DNA from 3 places in the Bacillus cereus group sp. Bce041 genome. Region 2 is predicted to be linked to each of the others. Evidence: riboswitches for the same ligand, from Rfam matches in the RefSeq annotation. Region 2 holds a riboswitch; each other region holds the start of a gene.

Region 1 (5,281 bases), on a different contig from region 2:
ATACCCTTGCAACGTATGTAGAATATAATCATAATCAGCAAGAGACGCACGATGCGTTACAATTACAATTTCAGCCTTTCCTTTCTCTTCAAGCGGCATTTGAATAATTTTCTCAAAGCTAACTCCGCGCTCAGAGAACAATGAAGTAATTTTTGCAAATACACCAATTTCGTCTTTTACATGCAGTCTTAAAAACTTTTTCACGACAATTTCGTCTGGCTCTTTTAATACTTTTTGATATTGTGGGACTACAGCACTATTTCCTGTTACCCCTAATCTAATATTTTGCATTACAGCAACTAAATCCGAAACAACAGCTGTAGCTGTCGGTAAACTTCCTGCGCCTGGTCCATAAAACATCGTTTCCCCAACTGCTTCACCGTACACATACACAGCGTTATATTCATTTTGTACTGCTGCAAGAGGATGTGTATTTGGAAGTAAAGTTGGTTCAACTGTAACCTCCAATTTTTCACCATCTCGTTTTGCAAGACCGATTAATTTAATTGTATAACCTAAGCTCTTACTGTATTCAATATCTTCCTCTGTAATAGAGGTAATACCTTTTACTTTCACATCTCCAAGCTCTACATTTGTAGAGAAACCGAGGGTAGCTAAAATCGTCATTTTTCTTGCTGCATCTAAACCTTCTACATCTGATGTTGGATCTGCTTCTGCAAATCCAAGTTGTTGGGCTTCTTTTAACACGTCGTTATATGCTCTCCCTTCGTCTGACATTTTCGTCAAAATAAAATTTGTTGTTCCATTTACAATTCCCATTACTTTCGTAATAAGATCTGAAGAAAGTCCTTCTACGATACTGCGTAAAATTGGAATTCCCCCTGCCACACTCGCCTCATAGAATAAATCAGCCTTATTATCTTTTGCTGTCGCTAATAATTCAGCTCCATGTAATGCCATTAAGTCTTTATTTGCAGTTACAACATGCTTTCCGCTTTTTAAAGCTTGTAAAATATATGATTTTGCATCATCAATGCCACCCATCACTTCAATAACAACATCAATATTTGGATTATCTAAAATTTCATTTGCATCTTGTGTTAATAGAGTAGAAGGTACCTCTACCTCTCTCTCTTTCTCAATGTTTTGCACTAATACTTTCGTTACCTTCACTGGACAACCTACTTGGTGTATGAGTCGTTCTTGATGATCCGTAATAATACGAACCACACCACTGCCAACTGTCCCAAGACCTAATAACCCAACTTGAATTTCTTTCATAGTACTGTCCACCCCTCAAAAATTGTGTTTAGATGAAATTATATGAGCAAAAAATCTGAAAAACAATGTATTTTGAACATTCGGAAAAATAAAGGTTAATCTTTACAAGGAAAACGTTGCCACGTGTTACACAATCTTTCTTTACAATATATAAGGGGTTTCTTGATACACGTAATAATTCAACCAATTAGAAAACAATAAATTACCATGACTCCTCCACCTAACAAGCGGCTTTTCATCTGGATTATTATGTTTAAAATAGTTTTTTGGCACATCAATATTTAATCCCTTGTCACGATCTCGTTCGTATTCTTGTTTTAACGTCTCACAACTATATTCGCTATGTCCAAGGGCAAACACTTGCCTTCCTTCTGACCCAATAACAAGGTGAACACCTGCTTCTTCAGAGTTTGCTAACAATGTTAATTCTTTCACTCCTCTAATATCATTCTCTCTTACTTCTGTATGACGAGAATGCGGAGCAAAAAACAATTCATCAAATCCTTGTAATAATTTCACATGTTGCTCGCAAACTTCATGTTCAAATACACCGAACACTTTTTCCTTAAGGGGATACTTTGGAACACCATAATGATAGTACAAGCCAGCCTGTGCCCCCCAGCAAATATGGAGCGTAGATGTTACATTCGTTTTTGAATACTCCATAATATGTTTAAGCTCTTCCCAATAATCTACCTCTTCAAAAGCAAGGGTCTCCACTGGCGCTCCTGTAATAATGAGCCCATCAAACTTTTCATTTTCAATATCACGAAACGTTTTATAAAAGCTTGTTAAATGTTCTTGCGTTACATTACGCGATAGATGTGATTCCATATGAAGCAAATGAACATCTAATTGTAACGGTGTGTTTCCAATTAAGCGAAGTAATTGCGCCTCTGTATCTTGTTTCGTTGGCATTAAATTTAATATAGCAATTTTTAAAGCACGTATATCTTGTGTTTCTGCCCGCTCCTTCGTCATTACAAAAATATTTTCTTTTTGCAACACTTTGCGAGCCGGTAAATCTTTATCAATTATGATCGGCATGTGTTTTGCCTCCAACTAGAGCTGCTTCCAAATCTGCAATAATATCAGAAACATCTTCTATACCAACCGATAAACGAATTAAATCAGATGTAACACCCGCTAAACGCTGATCTTCAGCATTTAATTGTCTATGCGTCGTACTAGCAGGATGTATAACGCAAGTTCGTGCATCAGCTACGTGCGTTACAAGAGTTGCTAGTTTTACATTTGCGATAAATTCTTTTGCTGCTTCTAATCCGCCTTTAATACCGAAAGTTAAAACACCACTAGCACCTTTTTTCAAGTACTGTTGTGCTAATGAGTAATTTTCATTACTATCTAAGCCTGGATAATTCACCCATTCAATACGTTCATGATTAGCAAGCCACTTAGCAACTGCAAGAGCATTTTCACTATGACGTTCCATTCGTAAATGCAATGTTTCTAAGCCAATATTGCTAATATATGCATTGAATGGGCTCATACAATTTCCATAATCTCTTAATAGCTGAACACGTGCTTTCACAATATACGCTGCTGCACCAAAGTTTTGAACGTAACTTACACCGTGATAACTTGGATCTGGTTCAACAAGTTCAGGATACTTTCCATTTGTCCAATCAAAGTTTCCACCGTCAATTACAATACCGCCTAAGGAGCTCGCATGCCCATCGATATACTTCGTCGTAGAATGAACAATAATATTTGCCCCATGTTCAAACGCCTGGCATAAATAAGGAGTTGCTAATGTATTATCAACGATAAAAGGTACCTCTAATTCTTTAGCGGCAGCTGAAAATTCTTTAAAATTTAAAACATTCATCGCTGGATTTCCTAACGATTCTGCATAGATAAGTTTCGTCTTGTCATTAGCAAGCGCCGTGATTTCATCTGCCGTTAAATTTGGATTAAAGAACGTAACATCAATGCCAAGCTTACGTAAACTCACCCCAAATAAATTAAACGTTCCCCCGTAAACAGTTGAAGAGCAAAGTAAATGGTCTCCACTACTACAAATATTTAAAACTGCGAGCATAATAGCTGCTTGCCCAGAAGCCGTTGCAACAGCTCCTACACCGCCTTCTAAATCTGATAACTTCTGCTCAAATGCTGCTAGAGTAGGGTTTCCAATACGTGTATAAATATATCCTTCTGCCTCTAAGTTAAATAGAGCTGCTAAATCATCCGAAGTATCGTATTTATACGTTGTGCTTTGATAAAGTGGTAAAACACGTGGTTCACCATTCTTTGGCGTATAGCCACCTTGCACACAAATTGTTCCTTTTCCCCATGATTCTCCCATCTCTCATTCTCCTTTCTTTTATACAAAATAAAAAACTGCCCCTTTCCTGAAAACAAGAAAGGAGCAGTTTGAAAACACGCTCTAAAGGCTCTTTCTTATCTCTCAGGATTACTACCTGCAGGATTTGGCACAATTCCGTTATACGGCTGTTGCCAAGGTTTCATCGGGCCTGTCCCTCCACCTTTTCTTGATAAGACTATGCAATTACCGTTGATTTTATAGCAATAATTTCCTAATGTCAAACAGTTTTTCTGAATGTTCTAAAATAAATGTTAACAGTTTCATATAAAGCAACAAAAGAAATATATTCTAGTCTATTTCAAAAAAGACCTTTAAAAACCTCAAATCAGTCTATAAAATTAAATAAGTAATTTAACCTATAAATTCAAATTCCCCAAAAGTTAGCCTATATGTTGAATAGGCCATCTTCTCAAAAAGATACTATATATATTCAATCCATTTTTCACTAGTATATTTCACTTTTTTCCCTACTAAGATTTACATAACGGAGGTATAACATGACAAATAAAAAAGATATGCATTACATACTTGCTCTATATGGCATTCTTCTAGGATCTATAGTAGGAGCTACAGTCTGGTTATTTTTAGTCACAATAAATATTGGAATCCACTTTATTTGGGGATACTTGCCTGAAGTTCTCTCTTTTCCCTCTTATTACACCCTTTGCGTAACAATAATTGGCGGGGTCCTTGTTGGTCTATCACAAAAACATTTCGGTACATACCCACGCCTTATGCCTGAAGTGATGGCTGAATATAAAAAAACTGGTCGAATCGAATATCGCTTTGTCCATCGGGCTACTTTAACAGCGATTATTGTTTTAATTTTCGGTGCTAGTCTTGGTCCAGAAGCCGCACTAGTTGGAATTATAGGCGGACTGTGCACATGGGTAGGGGATCGCTTTAAATTTGCCTTAAAGGGTATGAATGAGCTAACCGAGATCGGAATTGGCGCTACTTTAAGTGTCATTTTTAACGCACCATTATTCGGTTATTTAGCACCAAATGAAAATGAGGGGGAACAAATTGCTGCTTTTTCTAAAGGAAAAAAAGCGATTGTATACTTAGCTACTACTTTCGCAGGTTTTTCTGTTTATTTACTACTGAGTAAACTTGATAATCGTGGATCCTTTATTGTTGATTTCGGGGAAGGTGCACTTTCTTTCAATGAATGGATTGCATTTCTTCCACTTGCTAGTATCGGCGCTATAGTTGGTTTCTTTTATTTCAAGTTAGAATTCACATTAGAAAAGTTAATTCACCCTTTTAGAGAATACAAGCTGACACTCGGAATTATCGGTGGCATTTTATTAGGAATCGGGGGAACTTTTCTTCCGTACACATTATTTTCAGGGGAACATCAATTAAAAGAGTTAGTTGTTGAATGGAGCCATTTATCTTTTTGGATACTACTTCTTTCAGGGATTTTAAAGTTGTGTATTACTGCCGTTTGTTTGAACACAGGGTGGCGGGGTGGACATATATTCCCAATTATATTTTCCGGATCAAGTATTGGATACGCTATAGCATCTATTCTTCCTATAGATCCAGTAGCATCCGTTGCTATCGTAACGACAGCAATTTCGAGCTATGCGTTACGAAAGCCAATAGCTATTACATTGCTATTACTTATGTTTTTCCCGCTTAATTTACTATTGCCAATGCTTGGTGCAGCTGCTATTGGGAATG
Region 2 (5,281 bases):
TAATCTGCTTCTTCTCTGGATCAAATTCTAATATTTTATTATATCCTTTCATATCGAGCATCGTGCCATTTTGATAATATGTCTGTCCTCCTTGGCTATGTTGCATGCCTGCAATGGAAATTTTCTCTCCTGAAACTTTTGCATCTCGCACTAATTTTATTAACGAGCGCTCTTCCGTAGCACTTTCAACACGTTTTATTTTTGTCGGAAGCAATTTACCTACATCACTCATAATAGGATGATCAATTTGTTTTTTATACGTATGTACAGACGTTGCAAGCAAAACCGTATATGCAACAATGACCGCCGCTATCTTTCCTTTTTTCAAATGACACTCTCCTCTTCTACATCTTTTCCTCTTTATATTGTACCTATTTTCCTATGAAGAAAGAATACAAAAAAGAGGGACCTTATTTTAGGTCCCTCCTTATCAAAACTGTTACTTTGCTGCTGGCAATTGTATTGGGTCAAACTTTTCATACGACGTATATTTTGCGTTCGTAATAATGTGTGCTTTATCCTTGCCATTGCTACTCATAATCATGTCTATCTTTGCTGATTCATATTTAAAATCTTTTGTAATGATATATTCTGCATCCACTTCTTCTATCTTCGCATTTTGTGCTTGTAACATTTTCTTCTGCGTTTCATCCATGCTAGTTAACATACTTTCTGTTTCTTGCCCTTTTAATGTAAATTTCAGTTTATATTTATCTCCGCTTTTCTCCAGCTTCATTTTATCTAAAACTACTTCCGGTACTTCTAATTTATCTATAATATCTTGAGTCGCTTTCATTCCACCAGCGTTTAATTGCTCCTCTGGTACGGTTACAACTTCTCCTGTATTAGGGTTTTTTACCTCACCAGCAACTTTACCATCCACAGTATACACTACAACATCTGTACCGGAAATATTCATTTCAGAACGAGAATTCTTTGTCTTTGGCTCTAATTGCATCTTAGCCTTTAATATATCCATCTCTGTTCCCTCAGCTTTTACCCCTACACCATATGTCATCGTTACATGTTCTTCATTTTTAAAAGCTTCATTCGTTTTCTTGAAAACATCTTTCGCCGTTAATTCCTTTTCTTTTTGAACGGATTCTTTTTTCGGCTCATCCGTCTTTGCTGTTTTCTCATTACTACACCCTACCCCTAGACTGATTGCAAGTACTAAACTTGAAACAAAAATAATTTTTTTCATACTGTTGCCCCCTTTCCCAAAATAATATCACCTCTTTTCCTATGAAATCTATATAATTTTTAATCTATACTCACTATATAGCGACATGTTTAATAAAGATCTTAAATATGATGTAAATAAAGACAACTCATTTCAGGAGGACATTATGAAGGCGATCATTTGCACACAGTATGGACCACCTAACGTTCTTCAGCTTCAAAATATAGAGAAACCTATACCTAAAAAGAACGAAGTATTAGTTAAAATTCACGCAACAAGTGTATCGACTGGAGATTGTAGAATACGCGGATTTAATAGCCCTCTATTATTTTGGATTCCTATGCGACTTATATTAGGACTTAGAAAACCGAGAAACCCTATACTTGGCGTAGAATTAGCAGGAGAGATAGAGGAGATCGGGACAGATGTAACTCAATTTAAAAAAGGAGATCAAATTTTTGCATTAACAGAACTAAATCTTGGTGGTTATGCCGAATACACATGCGTGCATGAAAGTGGATTAATAACATTAAAACCTACCAATGTGACATATGAAGAAGCTGCCGTTATTCCTTTTGGCGGAACTTCAGCATTGCACTTCCTTAGAAAAGGACAGATAAAAAAAGGGCAACGAGTACTTATATACGGTGCCTCTGGGTCAGTAGGGACAGCTGCCGTACAACTTGCGAAATACTTCGGGGCGACTGTCACAGCCATTTGTAGTAGTTCGAATTTCGATTTAGTAACAGCTTTAGGGGCAGACAACGTAATTGATTATATGAAAGAAGATTTTACTAAGCGGGGCGAGCACTATGATATTATATTTGATGCAGTTGGAAAATATAATAAGTCTCTTTGTACAGATGCATTAATGCCTAATGGAAAATATGTATCTGTGAACGGAATGATGGCAAAAGTCAGTAAAGAAGATATGAACCTACTAAAACAACTAGCTGAAACAGAAAAGCTAAAGCCTGTTATTGATAGAACTTACCGATTAGAAGAAATTGCTGAAGCTCATATATATGTAGAAAAAGGACATAAAAAGGGGAACGTTTCGATTACCTTAAAATAAAATATATTCTGAAAATATCGTTGACAATTCTTTTTGTACGATTTACTATTAGTACCATATTCAAAACTACATACACATACTCTTATCAAGAGTGGCGGAGGGACTGGCCCGATGATGCCCGGCAACCGAGCTTATGACGTATAAGCTAAGGTGCTAATTCCTGCAAAACGAGTTTTCGTTTTGGAAGATAAGAGAGGAACCTATTTCGTCTATTCGGCACCTCTCTTATTTTGAGAGGTGCTTTTTATTTTGGAACGTATATGAAGGGGGAATCATAGATGAAGAAAGTATTATTAAGCATTGTAAGCGGAGCGGTACTATTATTAGGCGCATGTAGCGCAGGTTCAGATAAACAAGTAAAAGCGTTAAATGAGAAAAAGATTACTGTCGGTGTAACAGGCGGGCCGCATGAGCAGATTTTTGAAAAGGTAAAAGAAGTGGCAGCAAAAGATGGTCTCGAAATTGATATAAAATTATTTAATGATTATGTAGCGCCAAACGTATCATTAGATGAAAAAAGCCTTGATGTAAATAGCTATCAAACGAAATCATATTTAGACGTATTTAAAGCTGAACGTAATATGAAATTAACCGAAGTATTTTCAACAGTAACATTCCCTATGGGCGTCTATTCTAAAGACATAAAAGATGTAAAAGAATTAAAAGAGGGCGACGCAATCGCTGTCCCAAATGACCCAACGAATGAACTTCGTGCTTTAAAGTTATTTGAAAAAGCAGGGGTTTTAAAAGTGGATCCAAAAGCGACAGAAAAAGCGACTGCGAAAGATGTAATTGAAAATCCAAAAAAATTAAAGATTGTTGAGTTAGAGGCATCTCAATTACCAACACAACTAAGTGAAGTAAAAGCAGCTGCAATTAATACAAACTTTGCATTAGGTGCAAAATTAAGCCCTGCGAAAGATTCCATTTTCCGTGAAGGCAAAGATTCGCCTTATGTGAACTGGGTCGTTGTTCGTACTGAAAATAAAGATGATGTTGTTGTAAATAAATTAAAGAAAGCTTATCAATCTAAAGAAGTAAAAGAATTTATCGAGAAAAAATTTGATGGTTCTGTTTTACCGTCTTGGTAGGAGCTGACGATAATGATTGAATTAAAAAATGTATCCAAAGTATTTACAACAAAAAAGGGGAATGTGGAAGCTCTTAAGTCCACTTCCCTCCAAGTAAAAAAGGGCGAAGTATTTGGAATCATTGGATATAGTGGCGCTGGCAAAAGTACATTAATTCGCTGTGTAAATTTATTAGAAAAACCAACGACAGGAAATATTATTGTAAACGAGCAAGATTTAACAACACTGTCTACAAAAGAACTAGCAAAAGCGAGACAAAAAATCGGGATGATTTTTCAAGGATTCAATTTGCTCAAAACTGTTACCGTTTATGAAAATATCGCATTACCGTTACGCCTTGCTGGCGTTCCAAAATTAGAAATTGAAAAAAGGGTAGAAAAGTATTTACGTATTGTCGATCTTTTTAATCGAAAAGATGCCTATCCGAGTGAACTTTCTGGTGGCCAGAAACAACGTGTTGCCATTGCACGTGCACTATCACATGAACCGGAAGTGTTATTAAGCGACGAAGCAACGAGTGCTTTAGATCCAGAAACAACTGATTCTATTCTTGACCTATTATTAAAGATTAATGAGGAAATCGGGATTACAATTTTATTAATTACACATGAAATGAATGTCATCCAACGTATATGCGACCGAGTTGCTGTTATGGAACATGGAGCAGTAATTGAAAGCGGGACTGTGAAGGAGATCTTCACAAACCCACAACATGTAACAACGAAGAAATTTGTAAATAGTGCATTTGCAGCAAAAATCCCAGCTGAAGTACAAAAAGAACTACAAAGAACCGGAGAAATCGTAACACTTTCATTTATAGGAAATTCTTCTGGTGAACCAGCGTTAGCTATCGCTACAAAACGTTTCCAAGTGTATCCAAATATTTTATCCGGTAATATTACACAGTTAAAACATGAGGCATACGGGAAACTTGTCATTCATATGCAAGGGGAACAAAATGAAATCAACCACGCTTTATCATTTTTACAAGAGCAAGGAATCATCGTAGAAGGGGGTAGAACAGATTATGGGAAACAAGTCCTTTTTGGATGAATGGGGTAAAGTCATATGGGAAGCAACCATTCAAACATTTCAAATGACATCTATTTCACTATTCATCTCTATCCTTATTGCACTACCACTTGGTGTCACACTTGTTTTAACAAGACCTGGTGGGCAGCACGAAAATAAAATCATTTACCCAATTCTTAATACAATTATTAATATCATTCGCTCTCTTCCATTTATCATTCTATTATTCTTCATTTTACCTTTTACAAAGTTTCTAATGGGAACCTCCATTGGTGTACAAGGCGTAATCGTACCGCTTGTCGTATTCACGGCCCCTTATATTGCACGATTAATGGAAACTGCTTTATTAGAAGTAGATCGCGGCGTTATTGAAGCCTATCAAGCGATGGGCGTTTCTACTATAAAAATTATTTGGCACGTTATGGTGAAAGAAGCTCGTCCCTCCCTTGTACTTGGATTAACAATTGCAACGATTGGCTTAATCGGCGCAACAGCAATGGCTGGTCTTGTAGGCGCTGGTGGGCTAGGGGACTTAGCATATCGCTTCGGACATTTACGCTACGAGCCTGAAGTAATGTATGCAACTGTCTTTATTTTAATTATCCTCGTTCAAGGATTACAGTCTTTAGGGAATGGTGTTGCACGAAGATTGAAGAAAGATTAAAAAAGAAGGTATCTCACCAAGGTGAGATACCTTCTTTTTTATCTTTTAAATCCACCTTCTGAATGAATAACTTGCCCAGTAATCCACTCAGCTTCTTCACTTACTAGAAATTTAATGAGTCTAGCTGCATCCTTTGGCTCACCAATTCTGCCAAAAGGAAACATCGGCTTTAACCCTTGTTTTATCTCTTCAGTCATCCATCCTGTATCAGTTGGTCCTGGATTAATTGCATTCAC
Region 3 (5,281 bases), on a different contig from region 2:
ATGCCACTTATTGCAGAAAATAACTTTTTACCAGATTATACGAACATTGATGACTCTATTGCAGAGCGTGCAAAATTAATGTTTTTAAACTATCCAAATAATCCTACCGGTGCTACTGCATCAAAAGATTTTTTTGATGAAACCATTCACTTTGCTAATAAACATAATATATTAGTTGTTCACGATTTTGCTTATGGCGCTATCGGATTTGATGGTCAAAAACCTGTTAGTTTCTTGCAAGCAGATGGTGCGAAAGATATAGGAATTGAAATTTACACATTATCAAAAACTTTCAATATGGCTGGCTGGCGCATCGCTTTTGCTGTAGGGAATGAAAGTGTGATTGAAACAATTAACCTATTACAAGATCATATGTATGTTAGTATATTCGGTGCAGTTCAAGATGCTGCTCGAGAAGCGCTATTAAGTTCACAGTCTTGTGTAATAGACCTTGTAAATAGTTACGAATCTCGAAGAAACGCTCTTATTTCAGCCTGTCACTCAATTGGTTGGAATGTAGACATTCCAACAGGATCATTCTTTGCATGGCTTCCCGTTCCAAAAGGATATACCTCTGAGCAATTTTCTAATATTTTACTAGAAAAAGCACATGTCGCAGTTGCTCCTGGTGTTGGATTTGGTGAGCATGGCGAAGGGTATGTCCGTGTTGGTCTCTTACATACAGAAGATAGATTACGAGAAGCCATTAATCGAATTGATAAATTAAATTTTTTCAAAAAGTAATTGACAACACGAAAAATATCTGACAAAATTCAGTTATCTTAAAAATTTAAACATTTCTAAATACTTCTTATCAAGAGCAGGTGGAGGGACGAGCCCGACGAAACCCGGCAACCGATCTACAATTGTAGACACGGTGCTAATTCTCGCAGCATTATGCTGACAGATAAGGAGCTGGTTGTAAAAAAACCTCTCCTTAGCTGAGAGGTTTTTTTATTTAACTAGGAGGTTATAACAATGAGCGGAATAATAGCGACGTATTTGATCCATGACGGTTCACATAACTTAGAAAAAAAAGCTGAGCAAATTGCACTTGGTTTAACAATTGGCTCTTGGACTCATTTGCCACACTTATTACAAGAACAATTAAAACAGCATAAAGGCAATGTCATTCATGTTGAGGAATTAGCTGAACATGAACATACCAATTCGTATTTACGTAAAAAAGTAAAACGCGGAATTATTAAAATCGAATATCCGTTATTAAACTTCAGTCCAGATTTACCAGCAATTTTAACGACTACATTTGGAAAACTATCCCTTGATGGCGAAGTAAAATTAATTGACTTAACTTTTTCAGACGAGTTAAAAAAACATTTTCCTGGTCCAAAATTCGGGATAGATGGTATTCGAAACCTTTTACAAGTGCATGATCGTCCCCTTTTAATGAGTATTTTTAAAGGAATGATTGGACGAAATATTGGGTATTTAAAAACGCAATTACGCGATCAAGCAATTGGTGGTGTAGATATAGTAAAAGATGATGAAATATTATTTGAAAATGCATTAACACCACTTACGAAACGCATTGTATCTGGAAAAGAAGTTTTACAATCCGTATATGAAACATACGGACATAAAACGTTATATGCCGTAAATTTAACAGGACGAACTTTTGATTTAAAAGAAAATGCTAAACGTGCAGTGCAAGCTGGAGCTGATATTCTATTATTTAACGTATTTGCTTACGGACTAGATGTACTACAATCACTTGCAGAAGATGATGAAATCCCAGTTCCTATTATGGCACATCCTGCTGTAAGTGGTGCTTATTCAGCATCCAAGTTATATGGAGTTTCATCTCCATTATTACTTGGAAAGCTACTACGTTATGCTGGGGCTGACTTTTCATTATTCCCATCTCCATACGGAAGTGTTGCGCTAGAAAAAGAGGAGGCTCTTGCTATCTCAAAATATTTAACTGAAGACGATGCATCTTTCAAGAAGAGCTTTTCTGTTCCGTCTGCTGGTATTCATCCTGGTTTCGTTCCCTTTATTGTACGAGATTTCGGTAAAGATGTTGTTATTAATGCTGGCGGCGGGATACACGGACATCCAAATGGAGCGCAAGGCGGCGGTAAAGCTTTCCGTACTGCAATTGATGCTACTTTGCAAAATAAACCACTCCATGAAGTAGACGACATAAATTTGCATAGTGCACTACAAATATGGGGAAATCCCTCTTATGAGGTGAAATTATGAGTATTCAAGTATTTTGTGATTTCGATGGCACGATTACAAATAATGATAACATTATGTCCATTATGGAAAAATTCGCACCACCAGAAGCCGAAGAAGTAAAGAATAAAATTTTATCACAAGAACTATCCATTCAAGAAGGTGTTTCTCAATTATTTCAATTAATACCTACTAATCTGCACGATGATATTATTCAATTTTTAATAGAAACTGCTGAAATCCGTAGTGGTTTTCATGAGTTTATACAATTCGTAAAGGAAAATAACATTTCTTTTTACGTGATATCAGGTGGAATGGATTTCTTCGTCTATCCACTCTTACAAGGAATCATTCCAAAAGAGCAAATTTATTGTAATGAAACAGACTTTTCAGCAGAGTTTATTACAGTTAAATGGCCTCATTCTTGTGATGATCATTGTCAAAATCATTGCGGATTATGTAAATCATCATTAATCCGTAAATTAAGTGATACAGATGACTTTCATATTGTAATTGGAGATTCTATTACTGATTTACAAGCCGCGAAACAAGCTGATAAAGTATTCGCTCGCGATTTTCTTATTACAAAGTGTGAAGAAAATCATATTGCTTATACACCGTTTGAAACATTTCAAGATGTGCAAGCTGAATTAAAACTTTTGTTGGAGGTGAAGGCATGAAACAACTTTTTCGTCAATGGTATGACTTAAGCGAGATAAAACAAGAGTTAACAACACGAAATTGGTTCCCAGCAACAAGTGGTAATATTTCTATAAAGGTTAGTCATGAACCACTTACTTTTCTTATTACGGCAAGCGGTAAAGATAAAACAAAAACCACTCCAGATGATTTTCTATTAGTAGATCATGTAGGAGTTCCCGTTTTAGAGACTGAATTACGCCCTTCAGCAGAAACAATATTGCATACACACATTTATAACAATACGAATGCCGGTTGCGTACTTCATGTTCATACAACCGATAATAATGTCATCACAAATTTATATAGTGATGCAGTCACCCTTCAAAATCAAGAAATTATTAAAGCTCTCGATATTTGGGAAGAAGGTGCAACCATTCACATTCCTATTATCGAAAACCATGCCCATATCCCAACACTTGGAGAAAACTTCCGAAAGCATATACAAGGAGATTCGGGTGCAGTATTAATCCGTAACCACGGTATTACCGTATGGGGCCGAGATAGCTTTGATGCAAAGAAGAGATTAGAAGCTTATGAGTTTTTATTCCAATTTCATATAAAACTATTATCAATTCAAGGAGGCGTTTCTAATGGCGCAAATTCGTATTCATGAAGTAAATACTCGTATTGAAAATGAAGTGGAAGTATCTAAATTTCTACAAGAGGAAGGCGTTTTATATGAGAAATGGAATATTTCTAAACTTCCTACTCATTTAAATGAAAATTATTCGTTAACGGATGAAAACAAAGCTGAAATATTAGCTATTTTTTCAAAAGAAATCGCTGATGTTTCAGCACGTCGAGGTTATAAAGCACATGATGTAATCTCACTTTCAAGTAGCACACCTAACCTTGACGAATTATTAATTAATTTCCAAAAGGAACACCATCATACAGATGACGAAGTTCGCTTTATCGTCAGTGGTCACGGCATTTTCGCTATTGAAGGTAAAGATGGGAAATTCTTTGATGTTGAACTTGAGCCAGGCGATTTAATATCTGTTCCTGAAAATGCAAGACATTATTTTACCTTGCAAGATGATCGCCAAGTTGTAGCTATTCGTATTTTTGTGACAACTGAAGGCTGGGTTCCAATCTATTAAGGTAGTTAGTTGAATAAAAGGACTTGGACCCCCTTTTCCAAACTTTTATTCACTCTACATATATACATCCTCCTATGGAACAGGCTTATTTCATTTTGAAATAAGTCTGATTTTTTATTTACTTGAAAGTACCATTTCATCACAAATTTACACCTTAATTTTTCAAGTGCATTTTTCGAACATTTTTTGAACATTTATTGAATTTTTTCTGAAAATTCTGTTTTATATGTGATATACTACAATTAACTTAGAAGGAAAATAATATCGCAAACAGAGGGGGATAATCATGAGCTTACTTATCGCACTTATACTTGGAGTTACATGTGGAGCATTTCCTGTTATTTTAGGAGCTATTATGGAAGAGTTAGAAATTGGTGTTTTAGGATTTGTCGCATCTTGTGTAAGCGCTTTATTATTTGGTTTATTCGGCGCTATTCCTGTTTCAATTCTGTGTGCTTTTTATATAATACGCCATGCTCGTACAAAACAATTTGGTCCTAATCACATCGCACAAATTATCCCGTTCCCGGTTGAACGATGCCGACGCGCTTCTAACTTATAATTATAAAAATTAAAGATGACTAAATAAATAAAAGTCCTCAAATGAGGACTTTTATTTATTTTCTTCTAGAAATTGAAACAATTCTTGTAGATGTAGGGCATCTTCACCATAGCTAACAGATACATGAAATATACCATCAATCTCAGCTTGCATATAAAGATCCACTCCATCACGATCATATTTCAATGCCAAATAAAACTCCATTTCTTCTAACATCTTTTTTGAGGTTCGAATTACATAATGTCCCTTCTCATCTCTTCCATATTCAAATTCTGGTTCAAAATCATATTTTTGTTTAAAAGCTTCTTTTTGTTTTTCATTAATTTGCATACAAGTAGCTCGCTGTACAGTATCAATCATCTCATCAAACTTTTGAAGGTCCACCTCGTTTACCCCCTTATATATTTTTTATATAGTACTTGTGTTCCACTATTTTCTTCGCCATCCTTAATTAACTCTTCATACAATTCTTTCGCCAAACTTAAGCCTGGGACTGGTAATTGTAATTTTTCTGCTTCCTCTAAAGCAATTTTCATATCTTTCATAAAATGCTTTACATAAAATCCTGGCTCAAAGTCTCCTTTTAACATTCGAGGAGCTAAATTACTTAATGACCAGCTACCTGCCGCCCCTGTTGAAATACTCTCTAACACTTTATCTGGATTCAGTCCAGCCTTCTTCGCGTAAGCAACAGCTTCACATACTCCAATCATAT

The links. Region 2 has a riboswitch for S-adenosylmethionine ahead of ACUN13_RS28605 (MetQ/NlpA family ABC transporter substrate-binding protein). Riboswitches for the same ligand answer to the same signal wherever they lie in the genome.
Region 1: it holds a riboswitch for S-adenosylmethionine, as region 2 does, so the genes downstream of both, ACUN13_RS24425 (bifunctional O-acetylhomoserine aminocarboxypropyltransferase/cysteine synthase) here and ACUN13_RS28605 (MetQ/NlpA family ABC transporter substrate-binding protein) in region 2, are expected to answer to the same signal.
Region 3: it holds a riboswitch for S-adenosylmethionine, as region 2 does, so the genes downstream of both, mtnW (2,3-diketo-5-methylthiopentyl-1-phosphate enolase) here and ACUN13_RS28605 (MetQ/NlpA family ABC transporter substrate-binding protein) in region 2, are expected to answer to the same signal.

What each region holds. Positions count from the first base shown of each region.
Region 1 covers NZ_JBQXON010000010.1:126,742-132,022, forward strand. The annotation lists gene ACUN13_RS24415 (homoserine dehydrogenase) at 1-1,242, opposite strand, end outside; gene metA (homoserine O-acetyltransferase MetA) at 1,384-2,289, opposite strand; gene ACUN13_RS24425 (bifunctional O-acetylhomoserine aminocarboxypropyltransferase/cysteine synthase) at 2,273-3,571, opposite strand; SAM riboswitch class I at 3,664-3,768, opposite strand; gene ACUN13_RS24430 (chloride channel protein) at 4,090-5,281, shown strand, end outside.
Region 2 covers NZ_JBQXON010000018.1:41,000-46,280, forward strand. The annotation lists gene ACUN13_RS28590 (FAD-binding oxidoreductase) at 1-328, opposite strand, end outside; gene ACUN13_RS28595 (DUF6612 family protein) at 440-1,204, opposite strand; gene ACUN13_RS28600 (NAD(P)-dependent alcohol dehydrogenase) at 1,350-2,258, shown strand; SAM riboswitch class I at 2,338-2,452, shown strand; gene ACUN13_RS28605 (MetQ/NlpA family ABC transporter substrate-binding protein) at 2,537-3,349, shown strand; gene ACUN13_RS28610 (methionine ABC transporter ATP-binding protein) at 3,362-4,402, shown strand; gene ACUN13_RS28615 (methionine ABC transporter permease) at 4,377-5,045, shown strand; gene ACUN13_RS28620 (SDR family oxidoreductase) at 5,084-5,281, opposite strand, start outside.
Region 3 covers NZ_JBQXON010000001.1:328,858-334,138, forward strand. The annotation lists gene ACUN13_RS01615 (pyridoxal phosphate-dependent aminotransferase) at 1-744, shown strand, start outside; SAM riboswitch class I at 809-914, shown strand; gene mtnW (2,3-diketo-5-methylthiopentyl-1-phosphate enolase) at 979-2,223, shown strand; gene ACUN13_RS01625 (2-hydroxy-3-keto-5-methylthiopentenyl-1-phosphate phosphatase) at 2,220-2,879, shown strand; gene ACUN13_RS01630 (methylthioribulose 1-phosphate dehydratase) at 2,876-3,514, shown strand; gene ACUN13_RS01635 (1,2-dihydroxy-3-keto-5-methylthiopentene dioxygenase) at 3,492-4,004, shown strand; gene ACUN13_RS01640 (hypothetical protein) at 4,291-4,566, shown strand; gene ACUN13_RS01645 (DUF3909 family protein) at 4,618-4,950, opposite strand; gene ACUN13_RS01650 (NAD(P)-dependent oxidoreductase) at 4,956-5,281, opposite strand, start outside.